3 regions of the Georhizobium sp. MAB10 genome follow, and region 2 is predicted to be linked to each of the others. Evidence: predicted binding sites of a transcription regulator. Region 2 holds the regulator's gene; each other region holds the start of a gene.

Region 1 (5,174 bases), 720 kb from region 2:
CATGAACCTCGACGAGGGCATGGAGATGATCGAGCAGGCGGTCGCGCTGCGCCCGAACGATGGTTACATCGTCGATTCGCTGGGCTGGGCCCATTACCGCCTCGGCGACTACGAAGCCGCGGTTCAGGAGCTGGAGCGCGCTGTGGAACTGCGCCCGGCAGATCCGACGATCAACGATCATCTTGGCGATGCCTATTGGCGGGTGGGCCGCAGGCTCGAAGCTGTGTTCCAATGGAACCGCGCTTTGACGCTCGAGCCAGAAGACGATCAGATCCCGTTGATCCAGGCGAAGATCGAGGACGGTTTGGACGACACGCCGCCGCCCGCAACGGCCAATGGTGGACCTGAAGAGGGCCGGACGCCCCCGGCTGTCGCCGATCCCGACGAGCGCTCCGATCTGCCTGAGTTGCACCGCACCTTCACACGGGATGTCGTTGCCTGCTAAGCCATGGCAGCCACAATCGATCGGGATGCCACCCCTTCGGCCGGTTCGGCTGCAGGTGACCTTCGTGCGATGACGCGGGATGGTGCTGTCACCTCGCTCGTCACGCAGCATGCGGCCGCCAAGATCAATCTCGCGCTTCATGTGACCGGTCGGCGTTCAGACGGGTATCATCTGCTCGAAACGCTGGTCGTGTTCACCGAAGCCGGCGACACCCTGACGATCGAACCAGCGGCATCGCACAGTCTGGTGCTTTCGGGGCCGTTCAGCGACAAGCTCTCACAACATGAAGACAACCTCGTCAGCCGCGCCCGCGACCGCTTGCGGTCGGCGCTTGCGGCAGATGGCCGGAGTGCACCGCCGGTAGCGATCCATCTCGACAAGCATCTTCCGATCGCTTCCGGCATAGGCGGAGGTTCCGCAGATGCGGCGGCTGCGCTGCGCGCGCTTCAGGCGATGTGGCATGCAGAAGATATCGATCTCAGAGCGTTGGCGCGCGATCTCGGGGCCGATGTCCCGATGTGCCTGTCCCGCCAGCCTCAACTGGCCAGCGGCATCGGCGAGCAGACGAAGGCGATCGAAGGGTTTCCGGCCCTCGATCTCGTGCTCGTCAATCCGGGCGTGCATGTGTCGACGCCGGCGGTGTTCGCCGCGCTTAGCCGCAAGGACAATCCGCCGCTGCCCTCTGTGTCAGGTCTCTCGACGCCGAGCAGCGTGATCCACTATCTGCGCGAGACGCGCAACGACCTGCAGCCTGCCGCGATCGAATTAGCGCCGGAAATCGAACAGGCGCTCGACGCCCTGGAGGCGAGCGGCGGCCTCTTCGCTCGCATGTCGGGATCGGGCGCGACATGTTTCGGCCTCTATGCCGATCCACATCAGGCGGCACGCGCGGCCGCCCAAATCGCAGAACACGCGCCGCACTGGTATGTGAAAGCAACCCGCAGCTTCGCCACGGAGAAGAGCCGATGAGCCGTATCGACGAAACCCGTTCCTTCGTTCCCGTCGGTATCGCGGTGCTGACGGTCTCCGACACGCGTTCGATCGCAGAGGACCGTTCCGGCGACACGCTGGTCGCACGCATCGAGGAGGCCGGGCATGTGCTGAAAGAGCGGGCGATCGTCACCGACGATATTCCGGCCATTCGCGAACAGGTGCTCAAATGGAGCAAGCGGGCGGACATCGACGTGATCATCTCGACCGGCGGGACGGGATTTACCGGTCGCGACGTCACGCCCGATGCTCTCGAGCCGATCTTCGAGAAGCGGATGGACGGATTTTCCGAAGTCTTCCACCGAATTTCCTATGACAAGATCGGCACCTCCACCATCCAGTCGCGGGCGACCGGCGGCGTGGTGAACGCGACCTTCGTCTTCGTGCTGCCCGGCTCCCCCGGAGCCTGCAAGGATGCCTGGGACGGCATCCTGAAGCTGCAGCTCGACTACCGGCACATGCCGTGCAATTTCGTGGAAATCATGCCGCGGCTCGACGAGCACCTCAAGCGCGGCGCGGCGACCGCCCGGCCGGCACAATAGCGCAATCCAGCGTCACCGGCTTGACCAGCTTCGCCACGTCGCGAAGGCCAACGGTCCCTTCGAGCCTCGGCGCGATGGCGCTTTTCTTGACGACAAGCCCGAAAGCGAGCGCCGAGCGCTGCTGGCGGAAGCGTTCCAGTACCGACGCCCGCACCTGTTGCGCGCGCTTGAAACGCGCCGGGCGACCATCATAGGCAAGATGCGATGCCAGACGGTCGATCCAGCCAGGCAGCATCCGCGCCCCCGGCTCGATCATCATCAACCAGTCCGAGCGCGCCCTCAGCAGCGCCTCATGGACCTCCGAAGACGGGCGTATCCGGCAACCGGCGGCATCCGCGACGGTGCGGGACGCTTCGTTCATGCCACGATCGATGATGGTGACATCGCTGATGACGCCTTCGACCGCACCGGGCACGAGCATGGCGAGCGTCATCGCCAGCGCTTCGTCATCCTGGCCTGCTTCTATCAAAACGGAGATCATCCTCTCGATTTAGACTATTGCAGCGCACAATGCCAATGCCGCTAAATGTTCTTGTTTTGTTTCACTTGGTCGTATAGGAATAAAGTCATCAACACGCGATTCCCGATGGAGGCGCAGATGACGGCCCTGACCAACCTGAAGAACACAGCGTTTTCGGAACTGCATCGGCCGGATATTGCGGACTTCCTGGTCCGGCAATCGGAACTGCGGGTCAGCGACGAGCGTCGGCGCGGCCGTGGTGCGGGTCTCAATCCTGCAGGCAGGTTCGAGACCGAGAGCCGTCATGTGTTCGACGATGGCTGGGAAAGTCTGGAAGACTTGCCGCCGTTCCAGACCAAGGTGCAGGTCGAGAAGCCGCGGACGATCATCACGCGCAACCAGTCACCCGACATTTCCTTCGATCGGTCGATCAATCCCTATCGTGGGTGCGAGCATGGTTGCATCTATTGTTTCGCCCGGCCGACCCACAGCTATATGGGCCTCTCCGCCGGTCTGGATTTCGAATCACAGCTCTTCGCCAAACCCGATGCGGCAAAGCTTCTGGAGCGCGAGTTGGCGAAGCCGGGCTACGTGCCGCGCTCCATCGCGATCGGCACCAACACCGACCCCTACCAGCCGATCGAGCGCGAATGGCGCATCATGCGGCAGGTCCTGGAAGTGCTGTCTGCCGCCAACCATCCTGTCGGCATTGTCACCAAGTCGGCATTGGTGACACGCGACATCGATATCCTCGGCCCGATGGCGGAGAAGGGTCTTGCCAAGGTGGCTCTGTCGATCACCACGCTCGACCGCAAGCTCGCCCGCAGCATGGAGCCGCGTGCATCGACACCAGCGAAACGCCTGGAAGCCGTGCGCACACTGAGCGAAGCCGGCATACCGGTTTCGGTAATGACGGCGCCGATCATTCCGGGGCTCAACGATCACGAGATCGAGCGGCTTCTCGACTCTGCGGCGGCGGCAGGCGCCAAGGAAGCAGGCTACGTGCTTTTGCGGTTGCCGCATGAGGTGAGCCCTCTCTTTCGCGACTGGCTGCTGCGCAACTATCCGGACCGCTACCGGCATGTGATGTCGCTCATCCGGTCGATGCGGGATGGGAAGGATTACGATGCGGAGTTCGGCAAGCGGATGCGTGGGGCCGGTCCCTATGCCTGGCAGCTTGGGCGCCGCTTCACGCTTGCCGCCAAGCGGGTTGGCCTGAACACGAGCCGGAGGCAGCTGCGCACCGACCTCTTCGTCCCGCCGCTCGGCAATGGGGTTCAATTGGCGCTGCTTTGAGCTTGACGCGCATTTCGCTTTGACAGACGCCGTCCGCCGCAAACGCGGCGCCTGTCATGGTCTCGAGCAAAACGGCCGGCCCTGCCCCATCCGTCGCCCGTTTCGAGACCCCGATGGACGGGCCGTCGCATCCGATGGATGTGGCGGCCCGCCCTCGCTTTTGTTGAGCACGCCACCCGCTTCCATATGACTTGTTCAAGCGCAAGTCACAGCTTTGGCCTCGCGCCAGTCTTGCCGGTGCCGCGGCACGGTGCGAAAACCGGTGGCATGAGTCGCACCAAGAAAAAGCCCGAACCCGAGCTTCTGTTCGAGTTTCCGCAAGGTCCCGATTTTTCGCTGGAGCTGGCGGCGATCAGCCGGGGGCTCCGTCTCATCGCCGGGCTCGACGAGGCCGGGCGCGGCCCGCTGGCTGGGCCGGTCGTCGCAGCAGCGGTGGTGTTCCGCGCCGGTGCCGTGCCGGAAGGGCTCGATGATTCCAAGAAGCTGACGGCGAAACGCCGCGAAGAGCTCTTCGATCAGATCCTTGCGAGCGGTGATGTGTCGATCGCCTCGTCATGCCCGAGGCGAATCGACGCGATCGACATTCGCAAGGCGAGCCTTGACGCCATGCGCCGCGCGCTTGCAGGTCTCCCGGAGATGCCCTGCCATGCGCTGATCGACGGTCGCGACGTTCCGCCAGGTCTTGCCTGCGGGGGTGATGCCATCGTCAAGGGTGATGCGCGCTCGCTGTCCATCGCAGCCGCCTCGATCGTCGCCAAGGTGGTGCGCGATCGCATGATGGCCAGGCTCCATCACAGCTATCCCGATTACGGCTTCCAGCTCCATGCCGGCTATCCGACAGAGATGCACCGCAAAGCCTTGGCGCTCGTCGGACCCTGCCCGCTGCACCGCCTGAGCTTCCGCCCGATCAAGGTTGACGGACAGATCGGTTGATCTGAAACGGAAAAAGGCCGGACGTTTTCGCCCGGCCTCAAATTCAGTCCGATATCAATCGAAGCTTAGTTCAGACGCTGCTTCACTTCGCCGATCGACTTGTCGAACAGCGCCTTCTGCACGCTGGCATCGCTGCGCTCCACAATGATGCGCTCTGCGGCGGCGATTGCGAGGTTGACGGCCGAGGCCTTCACTTCGCTGACCGCATCGGCTTCCGCCTGAGCGATCTTTTCTTCGGCCATGGCCGTGCGACGCGTCACATATTCCTCGGTCTTCGCCTTGGCTTCACGCACGATGGCCTGAGCCTCGCGCTCTGCAGACTGGACGATCTCGGAGGCTTCCTGCTCAGCATCCTTACGGCGGCGCTGATACTCGGCCAGCAGCTGCTGGGCTTCTTCACGCATGCGCCGCGCTTCGTCGAGTTCGTTGCGGATGGCATCGGCGCGCTTGTCGAGCGCCTTTGCCATCATGCCCGGAACCTTCAGATAGGCGATCAGGCCGAGGAAGA
Region 2 (5,174 bases):
CCGCGCTGGCCGCTGCCCTCATTATGGCGGCCGAACTGCGCGCCGATCGACCCTTGCTGCTGATTGCCGAGGACGCTCGGCTGGCCGCGATCCTGCGCGAGGACGGCCTGGCAACCAACCGAGCGCGTCCGAGCAGCTTCATCTTCGATCAATGGGCAACGGCAACCCGGCTTGCGACCCATGTCCCGCCAATCGTCGCTGTCGACGACCAAGCCCAACTGTTGTTAGACGAGATGACTTCCGATCCGGACGAAGCTGAAGCCGAGATCGACCCTGCCATTGCCTATGGGATGATGCGCCAGGCAGTCCGCGAATTGGATGACGGGCAAATGATCGGCGTGTTCCAATGCCGCCGAGGCGCGTTTTGCGTCGCACGGCTGGAAAACGGCACAATGGTCGCGTGGCTGGAGGAGCCGGCCTATGTCGGTCCCGCATGCGACATGACCGATATCGCCATCATTCCGATACCGCTGTCGATGCGCCAATGCCGCTCCGGCGCGAAGCTCTTCACCGCCCGTACACTGCGTGAAACCGGCGCGATCGCCGTCTACGCGGCGTCGACGGGAGAAGGCTTCGCGGCGAACGAGGCGCGAGCGGCGGGCACGGGGTCGGGTACACAATTCGACCCGCAGCCGACGTTCCGCTTCGAGCAGTCTGCCGGCCGAATGCGCGCCTGGACGCGGCACCGCTATTATGACTGGAGAACGGGCAGTTTTACCGAGCCTGGCGGGGATGACGCCTCTTCCGTCAACACACACATGAGCGAAGACAGAAGAGCTGCCGACAGCATCGATCAGTGATAGCGCCGGATGAGCCCGACGAGCTTGCCCTGGATCTTGACGCGATCCGGTCCGAAAATCCGCGTTTCGTAGGCCGGGTTGGCGGCCTCGAGCGCGACCGACGCACCTTTGCGACGGAAACGCTTCAACGTCGCTTCCTCGTCGTCGACCAGAGCCACGACGATGTCGCCTGGATTGGCCGTCGACGAATTCTTGATGATGACCGTGTCGCCGTCAAAGATGCCGGCTTCGATCATCGAGTCGCCCTTGACCTCGAGCGCGTAGTGCTCGCCGCCGCCCAGCATATCCGGCGGCACGGCAATCGAATGGGTATTGTTCTGGATGGCGGAGATCGGCACACCCGCCGCGATGCGGCCCATGACGGGCACGCTGATGGCGCGATTGTCGTTGTCGCGCGGCATCTCGCTCTGGCGGCGCTCGGCTGCGATCTCGGGCTTCGGCGTCTTGCCAAGCGATCCTTCGATGACACTCGGCGAAAAGCCGCGACGCTGAGGCACTGCCGCGTTGTAGCTATCCGGCAGCTTGATGACTTCCAGCGCACGCGCACGGTTTGGCAGACGGCGAATGAAGCCACGTTCCTCTAGCGCGATGATGAGGCGGTGGATCCCCGATTTGGACGCGAGATCGAGGGCTTCTTTCATCTCGTCGAAGGATGGCGGCACGCCGCTTTCCTTCAGGCGCTCATGGATGAAAAGAAGCAGTTCCTGCTGCTTACGCGTCAACATCGGCTGCTTAGGCCCCCGCTTGATCGGATGGAAACAAATGTGGAACACACTCTATCTGTTCCTTTTGTGTTCCGCAAGTCCAACAGGGAAACCGACGGCTAGATTCGTCGCAGCAGGATTGCCCGCACAGTGTCTCCTGCCTTGGCCGCGGGAGCAAATGGTGGCCGGACGACGAGGCCGTCTGCCTCGGCGAACACGCGCATCATGGAGGAATCCTGCTTGGTGGCCGGCCTGACGACCAACGTTCCATCCGCCCGTCGGCTCATCGCCGCGCGCAGATAATCCTGGCGCACGTCGTTTTCGGCCAGGTCTACGTCGAGGATTGCGTCGACCGCCTGCACATGATGGGTGCGGCCGACGAGCTTTGCGATCAGAGGCGTCAGGAAGACGTGCGAGCAGACAAGGCTCGAGACAGGGTTGCCCGGAAGCCCGAGAACATGCATCGGGCCGATGCGGCCGCTCATCAGCGGCTTGCCCGGCCGCATTGCGATCTTCCAGAAGGCAAGCTCGAGACCGCGCGATTCCAGCACTTTGCGAACCAGGTCGTGATCACCAACCGAGGCGCCGCCAAGCGTCACCAAAATATCGGCGCCGGCCGCCTGGGCGGAGTCGATCGATCGGTTCAGGCCATCCAGCGTATCGGCAGCAATGCCGAGGTCGATCGGTTCGCCGCCCGCTTCCCTGACGATGGCGGCGACGCCAAAACTGTTCGACGCGATGATCTGATCGTCGCGTGGATCGGCACCCGGCGGCACGAGCTCGTCGCCGGTCGCCAGAATGGCGACGCGCGGGCGCCGATGCACGGGCAGGGCGGGGAGGTTCATGGCTGCTGCCAGCGTCAGCCGGCCTGCATCGAGCATCGCGCCCTTGGCGATCACCGTCTCGCCACGATGGAAGTCGAGACCTGCACGCCGCACGAACCGCCCGACCTGCACCGGCTCGATCACCTCGATCATGGTCTTTTCGAGTGGCCGTGCGTTTTCCTGGATGAGAATCGCATCCGCGCCTTCCGGAACCGGCGCGCCGGTGAAGATACGGACGGTCTCGCCGCGTCCGATGGCGCCCGTGAACCCGTGCCCGGCTGCCGATTCGCCGATAACCCGCAGCGTCGCACCCGGCTCTGCCGTATCCGCCGCAATGACGGCGTATCCATCCATGGCCGAGGCAGGAAAAGGCGGCTGGTCGCGCATGGCGATCAGAGGCTCGGCGACGATCCGACCCCATGCTTCATGGAGCGGAACGTGTTCGATATCGGCAATCGTTCGGGCGTCGGCGAGAATCAGTTCGAGTGCATCGTCGACGGGAAGCAGCGCCATGATCAGCGGGCCCCGCCGCTGCCCGGATGGTTCCAGTCGCCCGACTTGCCGCCGGTCTTGGAGAGCAGCCGGACCCCGGTGATTTCCATCGCCTTGTCAACGGCTTTTGCCATGTCGTAGAGGGTGAGGCAGGCGACCGAAACCGCCGTCAGTGCTTCCATCTCGACCCCTGTTTGGCCCTTGAGGCGCGCCATGGCCTCGACGCGCAGGCCGGGCAGGGTGTCGACCGCCTCGACGGTGACCGCAACCTTGGTCAGCATCAGCGGATGGCAAAGCGGAATGAGGTCGGCCGTCCGCTTCGCGGCCATGATACCGGCGATGCGCGCCGTGGCGATCACGTCGCCTTTTGCTGCGCCGCCCGACTGGATGAGCGCGAGCGTTTCCGGAGCCATCTTCACGAAGCCTTCGGCAATCGCGACGCGCTCGGTCTCTGCCTTGCCGCCGACATCCACCATCGTGGCGCGACCCTGGTCGTCGAGATGCGTAAGTCGCGCTTCGTCGCTCATCGCGCTGCTGCCTGATGCTTGCCCGTGAGCAGCTTGCCTGTAAGCAGCGTCTCCGTCGCGCTGGTGACATCGTCGATGCGCATCAGGCTTTCACCGACAAGGAACGTGCCGATGCCGGCGCGCTCGAGCCGCAGGCAATCCCCATGGGTGAAGATGCCGCTTTCGCCGACGAGGTGGCGGCCAGCGGCCATGGGTGCAAGACGCTCGCTGTTATCCAGCGACACCTCGAAGGTGCGCAGATTCCGATTGTTGACGCCGATGAGCGAGGAACTCAGCGAAAGCGCGCGCTCCATTTCCGCCTCGTCATGCACTTCGACCAGCACGTCCATCCCGAGATCGACCGCCGTATCGTGAAGCTCCAGCGCCATCGCATCATCGAGGCAGGCCATGATGACGAGGATGGCATCGGCGCCCATCGCGCGGGCTTCGTACACCTGGTACGGATCGAACAGAAAATCCTTGCGGATGACTGGCAGCGTGGTCGCAGAACGTGCGGCGACAAGAAATTCCGGTGCACCCATGAATGAGGGCGTGTCGGTCAGAATCGAAAGGCAAGCGGCGCCGCCTGCCTCATAGGCGCGCGCCAGTGCCGGCGGGTCGAAATCTGCACGAATGAGCCCCTTGGACGGGCTGGCCTTCTTGATCTCGGCGATCAGAGCGAAATCCCCACGGGCACGTTTGGCCTCGATCGCGGCCAGGAACCCGCGCGGCGCGTCTGCATCCGAAGCCGCTGCCTTCACCTCCGCGAGCGGCCGAGCGGCCTTGGCGGCGGCGATCTCCTCGCGCTTATAAGCTTCGATGCGGGTCAAAATATCGCTCAACGCCCCAAATCCTTCGTATCAAGCCGGTTCGTCATCATGCCGCGGCCGCGTGGCGCTGCGAGACCGCCACGAGGCGCTCCAGCACCGCAAGTGCCGCACCGTCGTCGATCGATTTCGCCGCAAGCTCCAGTCCTTCCGCCACCGTTTCGGCGCGGCCGGCCACCACCAGAGAGGCGCCGGCATTCAGAAGCGCAATCTCGCGATAGGCATCTTTCGATCCGCGCAGCACCGCCTGCAAGGCCTTGGCATTGTGTGCGCCGTCAGCGCCCTTCAGCGCGTCGATAGTCACGCGCTTCAGACCAAGCTCTTCAGGCTCGATCGAGAAACGCCGGATCGAACCGTTCTCGAGCGCAACGATATCCGTCAGACCGGTCGTCGTCATCTCGTCGAGACCGGCGCCATGAACGACCCAGACGCGCTCCGAGCCGAGATCCTTCAGCACCTCGGCAAGCGGCTCCAGCCATTCCGGGGCGAAGACGCCGAGCAACTGCCGCTTGGCGCCAGCGGGATTGGAGAGCGGGCCGAGCAGATTGAAGATCGTGCGGGTTCCGAGTTCCACGCGCGTCGGGCCCACATGGCGCATCGCTGCATGGTGGGCAGGGGCGAACATGAAGCCGATACCGGCTTCCTCGATACAGGCAGCAATGGCCGGCGCCTTGAGATCGATCGCTACGCCAAGCGCCATCAGCGCGTCCGCAGCGCCGGATTTCGACGAAAGGGCGCGGTTGCCGTGCTTGGCGACGGGAACTCCACATCCCGCGACGATGAAGGCCGCGCAGGTGGAGACATTGTAGGTGCCGGTGCCGTCTCCCCCGGTGCCGACGATATCGATCGCATCGGCCGGCGCCTCGACGGTCACCATCTTGCTGCGCATGGTCGTCACGGCGCCGACGATCTCGTCCACCGTTTCGCCGCGCACTCTGAGTGCCATCAGGAAACCACCGATCTGGCTCGGCGTGGCATCGCCCGACATCATGATGTCGAACGCGGCCTTTGCGTCGTCGCG
Region 3 (5,174 bases), 320 kb from region 2:
GAGAACCCATCGAGGCTTTTCAGCCCGACCGCCCAACCGATTTCGAAAAGTGCTGCAACAACAAGAATAAGCCAGGCCATGCCCGCCTCCATCAAAGGAAGGGGCCGTCCCCGATCGGTTACATTGTCAGAGCTGGCGAAGCCGTCTTCGCCCCCCCGATATCGGACGCCTAAACGCTCAAATCAAGTGCATTTGCCAAATTTTTACGCAGGATTACGTCGGGCTCTGCGCCCGTGTCCGCACCGCTCCGGAACCTCATCCGCATTGCGGTGTTGGACGACTATCGCCGATACAGGAGAAAACGATGCCGAAGGACGGGAATTCAGCGCAGCATGATCGTGGTCCGGCCCAACCGACAGATGTCGATCAGCCGGACACCGCCGATCGCACCATGGCAACCGAAGCGGCGGAACACGAAGTCGACATGCGCAAGGCCAAGAGCAAAGCAGATGGACGGCATGACAACTCGCTGCCATCGACGACAAGAACGCCACCGGATTGACCCGGAGGAATACGGCGACGAGCGAAATCTCGAAGTTGTTATAATATCAGAAAATGGTGAGCCCGCAGGGGGTCGAACCCTGGACCTACTGATTAAAAGTCAGTTGCTCTACCAGCTGAGCTACAGGCTCCCGCCGGGGCGGTGATGCCCCGTGGAATTGGCGCGGAACATAGGCAGGCGCCTGCCGGGGGTCAACCGCAAAAATGCAGTTTGCCGCGTCCGGAACGAGGACTTTTCGTCTCGCTCGGGACGCGGCAGAAAATGGTGTCGATCTTAGAGGTTGCGACCGACTGCGCCGCCTGCGACCGCACCGCCGACACCGCCGACAATGGCGCCGCCCGTACCGGCAATCGCGTTACCGACCACGGCTCCGCCAGCACCGCCCACAACGGCGCCGCCTACGGTCTTCTGGCCGGTCGTGCAACCGGCTGCGCCGAGCGTGGCGACAGCGACAACCGAGAGCGTGGCAATTTTCTTCATCATGGGAAATTCTCCTATTAAAGCGATCGTTAACGTAACCCGCGTCGTCGCTTAGGGTTCCCAAACTTCTGATGACGGTTGCATCAGCGACCATTCGCCAGCACGAAATTCAGCGTGTCGCGCCAGTCGATCATGCGGATGGGAGTGCCGTGGCTGCCGGTGGCAAAAAGATGAAACCGCGCTGGATAGCCGCCACTTGAACGAAGTCGGTCAAAGACGGCGCGTTGAATGCGCCAGTCATAGACACGGTCGTTCTCGCCATGCCCGAAGACGATCGGCAGCCGGGCACGCGCTGCCGCGCTATCAGCTAAAGAGCCATCCGGCACGCCGCCGAGCAGAACCAGCCCGCCGAGCTCGGAGGCCAGCGCTCCATCGCGCGCAGCTGCGAGACACAGCGCGCTCCCCATCGAGCCACAAGCCAGCACGATCGGCGCTTGCGGCGAGACCTGCCTCGAATGGGCAAACAACGCTCGGATCACCCCCTGCCCACCGGCCTCGAAATCTGGAAGGCTCGGCACGTAATAGGTGCCGCCATTGCGAGTCGCGAGGTTCTTCAGCCGGTTGAAATTGCCACCGAAGCGCCAGTCGTCGGAACCTAGCCTGCGGTCGCCGTCGCGGCCGTGCACGAAGATGACGACGAAGCGTGCGCCGGCTTCCACGCCGAACTCGTTGACGGTGACCTGACCCGCCCCGTTTGCGATGACGCGTTCGCGCGCCGCGCGATTGACCGAAAGATCGACATAGGCGCGTTTGGCGCGACGTTCCGGAATCTCGTCCCGGCCATTGATGTCGCGCATCTCCCGGTAGTCATAGCGCCGGAAAGCGCCATCCGCACTCTCCTCGATCACCGCAGGATGGGCGAACAGGTCGTCCTTAAACGGCGCTATGTCCGTCGCCGCGGCGGGAGCCGCCGCAGCCATCGCCATCAGGCATATCAGCACCGCCCGTCCCATGATCGTCCACCACTTGATTGTCACGACCCGGCGTCTCCCCTTCCTCATTGGCTCGATATCCCCTATTCGTGCCGCCACTGGCCATCGTTTCATGTGGGCAACCGTGCGCAGTACCGTGAACACAAAGAGAACACGGCTCGCGTGCCAGAACGCCATCTGTCACACTGCGCAGGTGATTCGGCCACAATTCACGCCTTGGGACTGAAGCATAGCCATGGACGACAGCAACGATCTTTTCGCGACAATCCCAAGCGTCGGCCCCGCTGCCGCTCCGGCAAAGCGGCCAGCCATTGCGGAGCCTCAGCGCCAGGCTCCGAAAGCGCAAAAGCCGCGGGATGGCGAAGGCGATTATTCGGCTGCGGACATCGAAGTGCTGGAAGGCCTGGAGCCGGTGCGTCGCCGGCCGGGCATGTATATCGGCGGCACCGACGAAAAGGCACTCCACCATCTCTTCGCCGAAGTCATCGACAACTCCATGGACGAGGCCGTCGCCGGCCACGCCAATTTCATCGATGTCGAATTGTCGGCCGATGGCGTGTTGTCCGTCACCGACAACGGACGCGGCATCCCCGTCGACCCCCATCCGAAGTTCAAGGACCGCTCCGCGCTCGAAGTGATCATGACCACGCTGCATGCGGGCGGCAAGTTCGACAGCAAGGTCTACGAGACGTCGGGCGGCCTGCACGGCGTCGGCATCTCCGTCGTCAACGCGCTTTCCGAAGAACTGACGGTCGAAGTTGCGCGCAACCGCAAGCTCTACCGCCAGCGCTTCTCGCGCGGCGTGACGCTCGGGCCGTTGGAAGAGGTGGGCGAAGTCCAGAATCGCCGCGGCACGCGCGTCTCCTTCAAGCCTGACCATCAGATCTTCGGCCAGAATGCGCGGTTCGATCCTGCCCGCCTCATGCGCATGGCGCGCTCCAAGGCGTATCTCTTCGGCGGCGTCGAAATCCGCTGGTCCTGCGCGCCCGAGCTGGTTGCCGAGAAGCCCGACGTTCCGGAAAAGGCCGTCTTCCATTTCCCCGGCGGCCTGAAGGATTATCTGCAGGCCTCGCTCGGCAAGGACTTTACCGTCACCAACGAGATCTTCGCCGGCAAGACAACCAAGACCGGCGGCCACGGCACGGTAGAATGGGCCGTAACCTGGTTCGGTGGCGATCCTTTCGTGCAGTCCTATTGCAACACGATCCCGACGCCCGAAGGCGGCACGCACGAGGCGGGCCTGCGCATCGCGCTGACGCGCGGTCTCAAGGCCTATGCGGAGCTCACCGGCAACAAGCGCGCCTCGATCATATCGACGGAAGACGTGATGATCTCGGGCGCGGCGATGCTGTCGGTCTTCGTGCGCGAACCGGAATTCGTCGGCCAGACGAAGGACAAGCTCGCCACAGTCGAGGCGCAGCGCCTCGTCGAAAACGCGCTGCGCGATCCCTTCGACCACTACCTCGCCGACCAGCCGGCCGAAGCGGCGAAGCTGCTCGACTGGGTGCTCGACCGCGCCGATGAGCGTGTGCGCCGGCGCAAGGAAAAGGAAATCAACCGCAAGAGTGCGGTGAAGAAGCTGCGCCTGCCCGGCAAGCTAGCCGATTGCACGCAGACGGCGGCACAAGGCGCTGAACTCTTCATCGTCGAGGGCGATTCGGCCGGTGGCTCGGCCAAGCAGGCGCGCAACCGGCAGACGCAGGCGATCCTGCCGCTCCGCGGCAAGATCCTGAACGTCGCCAGCGCCGGCCGCGACAAGCTCACGGCAAACCAGCAGATCGGCGATCTCATCCAGGCGCTCGGTTGCGGCACGCGCGCCAAGTACCGTGACGACGATCTGCGCTATGACCGCGTGATCATCATGACCGACGCCGATGTCGACGGCGCGCATATCGCATCGCTGCTCATCACGTTCTTCTACCAGGAAATGCGCGGCCTGGTGGACAACGGTCACCTCTATCTGGCCATCCCGCCGCTCTATCGCATGACGCAGGGATCGCGCACGCTCTATGCCCGCGACGACGCGCATCGGGTGGAACTGCTGGAAACGGAGTTCAAGGGCCGCGGCAAGGTCGAAATCGGCCGCTTCAAAGGCCTCGGCGAAATGCTGCCGGCGCAGTTGAAGGAAACCACCATGGATCCCGCGAAGCGGACGCTGCTGCGCGTCTCCATCGATGCCGAGGATCTGGAAGGTACCGCGATCGCGATCGACGACCTGATGGGCACCAAGCCGGAGGCACGCTTCCGCTTTATCCAGGAACGCGCGGCCTTCGCCGAGAATCTGGATATCTGATCAGGCCGCGCGAACGCTTGCGAGCGCAAGTGCGTCGGCGCGCGCACATTGGCGGCGATGGGCGAGATTGAGCTTCTCGACGAGCGTCAGAAGCTCCGCCACTTCCGGATGCTCGGCCGCGTCGCGCTGATGCAACTCGATCAATGTGCGGGCGAGATGCGATGGCGTCGCGATCCTGCCTCTGCTCGAGGCGTCGCGCCAAACGAGCGTCGCCGAAATGAAGACCGTCAACAGGCGCCCCGGCAGGCCGATTGCACCATAGAGCGCGCGGATGGCCGGCACGCGCCCATCGACGACGATGGCGCGCACCCGGGCTTCGGGTTGTCCGGAGATGGCAACCACGGCTGCCACGAAGAAATCGAGCTTGCCGCTGGCAAGTGCATGCATCAGCAATGCGGGCGTAAGGCGCCCCTCAGCGCGCAGATGCTCGGCCAGACCAGGCAAGGCAGCAGTGTTGCCGTCCCCGGCAAGCGTCAGCGTCGCCTGCATCTGCGTCTCCGTCACCACGCGCTCGGCCCGCCGCTCGCCAATCACGTTGCGCACGAGATCGAACTGCGAGAGCGCGGTTGCGACAGCGCCCATCAACCGATGGCGGACATCGGCCGGGAGATCGTCCCGTTCCACGAGCAAAGCCCGTACGGCCGTATCGGCTGAAAACCGCTCGGCAATGCGGCGAAGCGAAAACGGAGCGATGGCGGCCGAACGATTTTGAAGGAGATCACAGATCGGCTCCGCACCGGCGACCTCGGCGATTGCAGCAGCTACGGAACGGGAGAGACCCGTCCGCAAGGCGACGAGGCGCTGCAGATCCTCCACATCCTCGCCGACGAGGTCGACGAGATCGGCATCGCTGAGCAGCGGCGAGAACGCCACGATTCGGCCCGCCACCTCGATCTGGTCGCGCGACAATGCGTGGACGATCGCCCGCGGCGCTTCGGTCGACTGCGCCATGACATCAGCAATCGCG

Evidence for each region. Region 2 encodes LexA, which represses DNA repair genes until DNA is damaged. Its sites were predicted from a motif close to TGTTCNNNNTGTGTTCNG; they were not measured.
Region 1: the regulator LexA is predicted to act here: its motif matches at 2,505-2,522, upstream of PU133_RS16115 (glycosyl transferase).
Region 3: the regulator LexA is predicted to act here: its motif matches at 2,051-2,068, upstream of parE (DNA topoisomerase IV subunit B).

Annotation. Positions count from the first base shown of each region.
Region 1 covers NZ_CP118314.1:3,364,566-3,369,739, forward strand. The annotation lists gene PU133_RS16100 (tetratricopeptide repeat protein) at 1-445, shown strand, start outside; gene PU133_RS16105 (4-(cytidine 5'-diphospho)-2-C-methyl-D-erythritol kinase) at 515-1,414, shown strand; gene moaB (molybdenum cofactor biosynthesis protein B) at 1,411-1,977, shown strand; gene PU133_RS16115 (glycosyl transferase) at 1,940-2,446, opposite strand; gene PU133_RS16120 (PA0069 family radical SAM protein) at 2,576-3,733, shown strand; gene PU133_RS16125 (ribonuclease HII) at 4,001-4,666, shown strand; gene PU133_RS16130 (F0F1 ATP synthase subunit B) at 4,732-5,174, opposite strand, start outside.
Region 2 covers NZ_CP118314.1:2,647,908-2,653,081, reverse strand. The annotation lists gene PU133_RS12600 (ComEC/Rec2 family competence protein) at 1-800, shown strand, start outside; gene lexA (transcriptional repressor LexA) at 794-1,525, opposite strand; gene glp (gephyrin-like molybdotransferase Glp) at 1,624-2,841, opposite strand; gene moaC (cyclic pyranopterin monophosphate synthase MoaC) at 2,844-3,347, opposite strand; gene trpC (indole-3-glycerol phosphate synthase TrpC) at 3,344-4,168, opposite strand; gene trpD (anthranilate phosphoribosyltransferase) at 4,203-5,174, opposite strand, start outside.
Region 3 covers NZ_CP118314.1:2,324,035-2,329,208, reverse strand. The annotation lists gene sugE (quaternary ammonium compound efflux SMR transporter SugE) at 1-80, opposite strand, end outside; gene PU133_RS10875 (hypothetical protein) at 323-460, opposite strand; tRNA gene PU133_RS10870 (tRNA-Lys) at 557-632, opposite strand; gene PU133_RS10865 (hypothetical protein) at 776-985, opposite strand; gene PU133_RS10860 (hypothetical protein) at 1,066-1,959, opposite strand; gene parE (DNA topoisomerase IV subunit B) at 2,150-4,207, shown strand; gene PU133_RS10850 (DUF2336 domain-containing protein) at 4,208-5,174, opposite strand, start outside.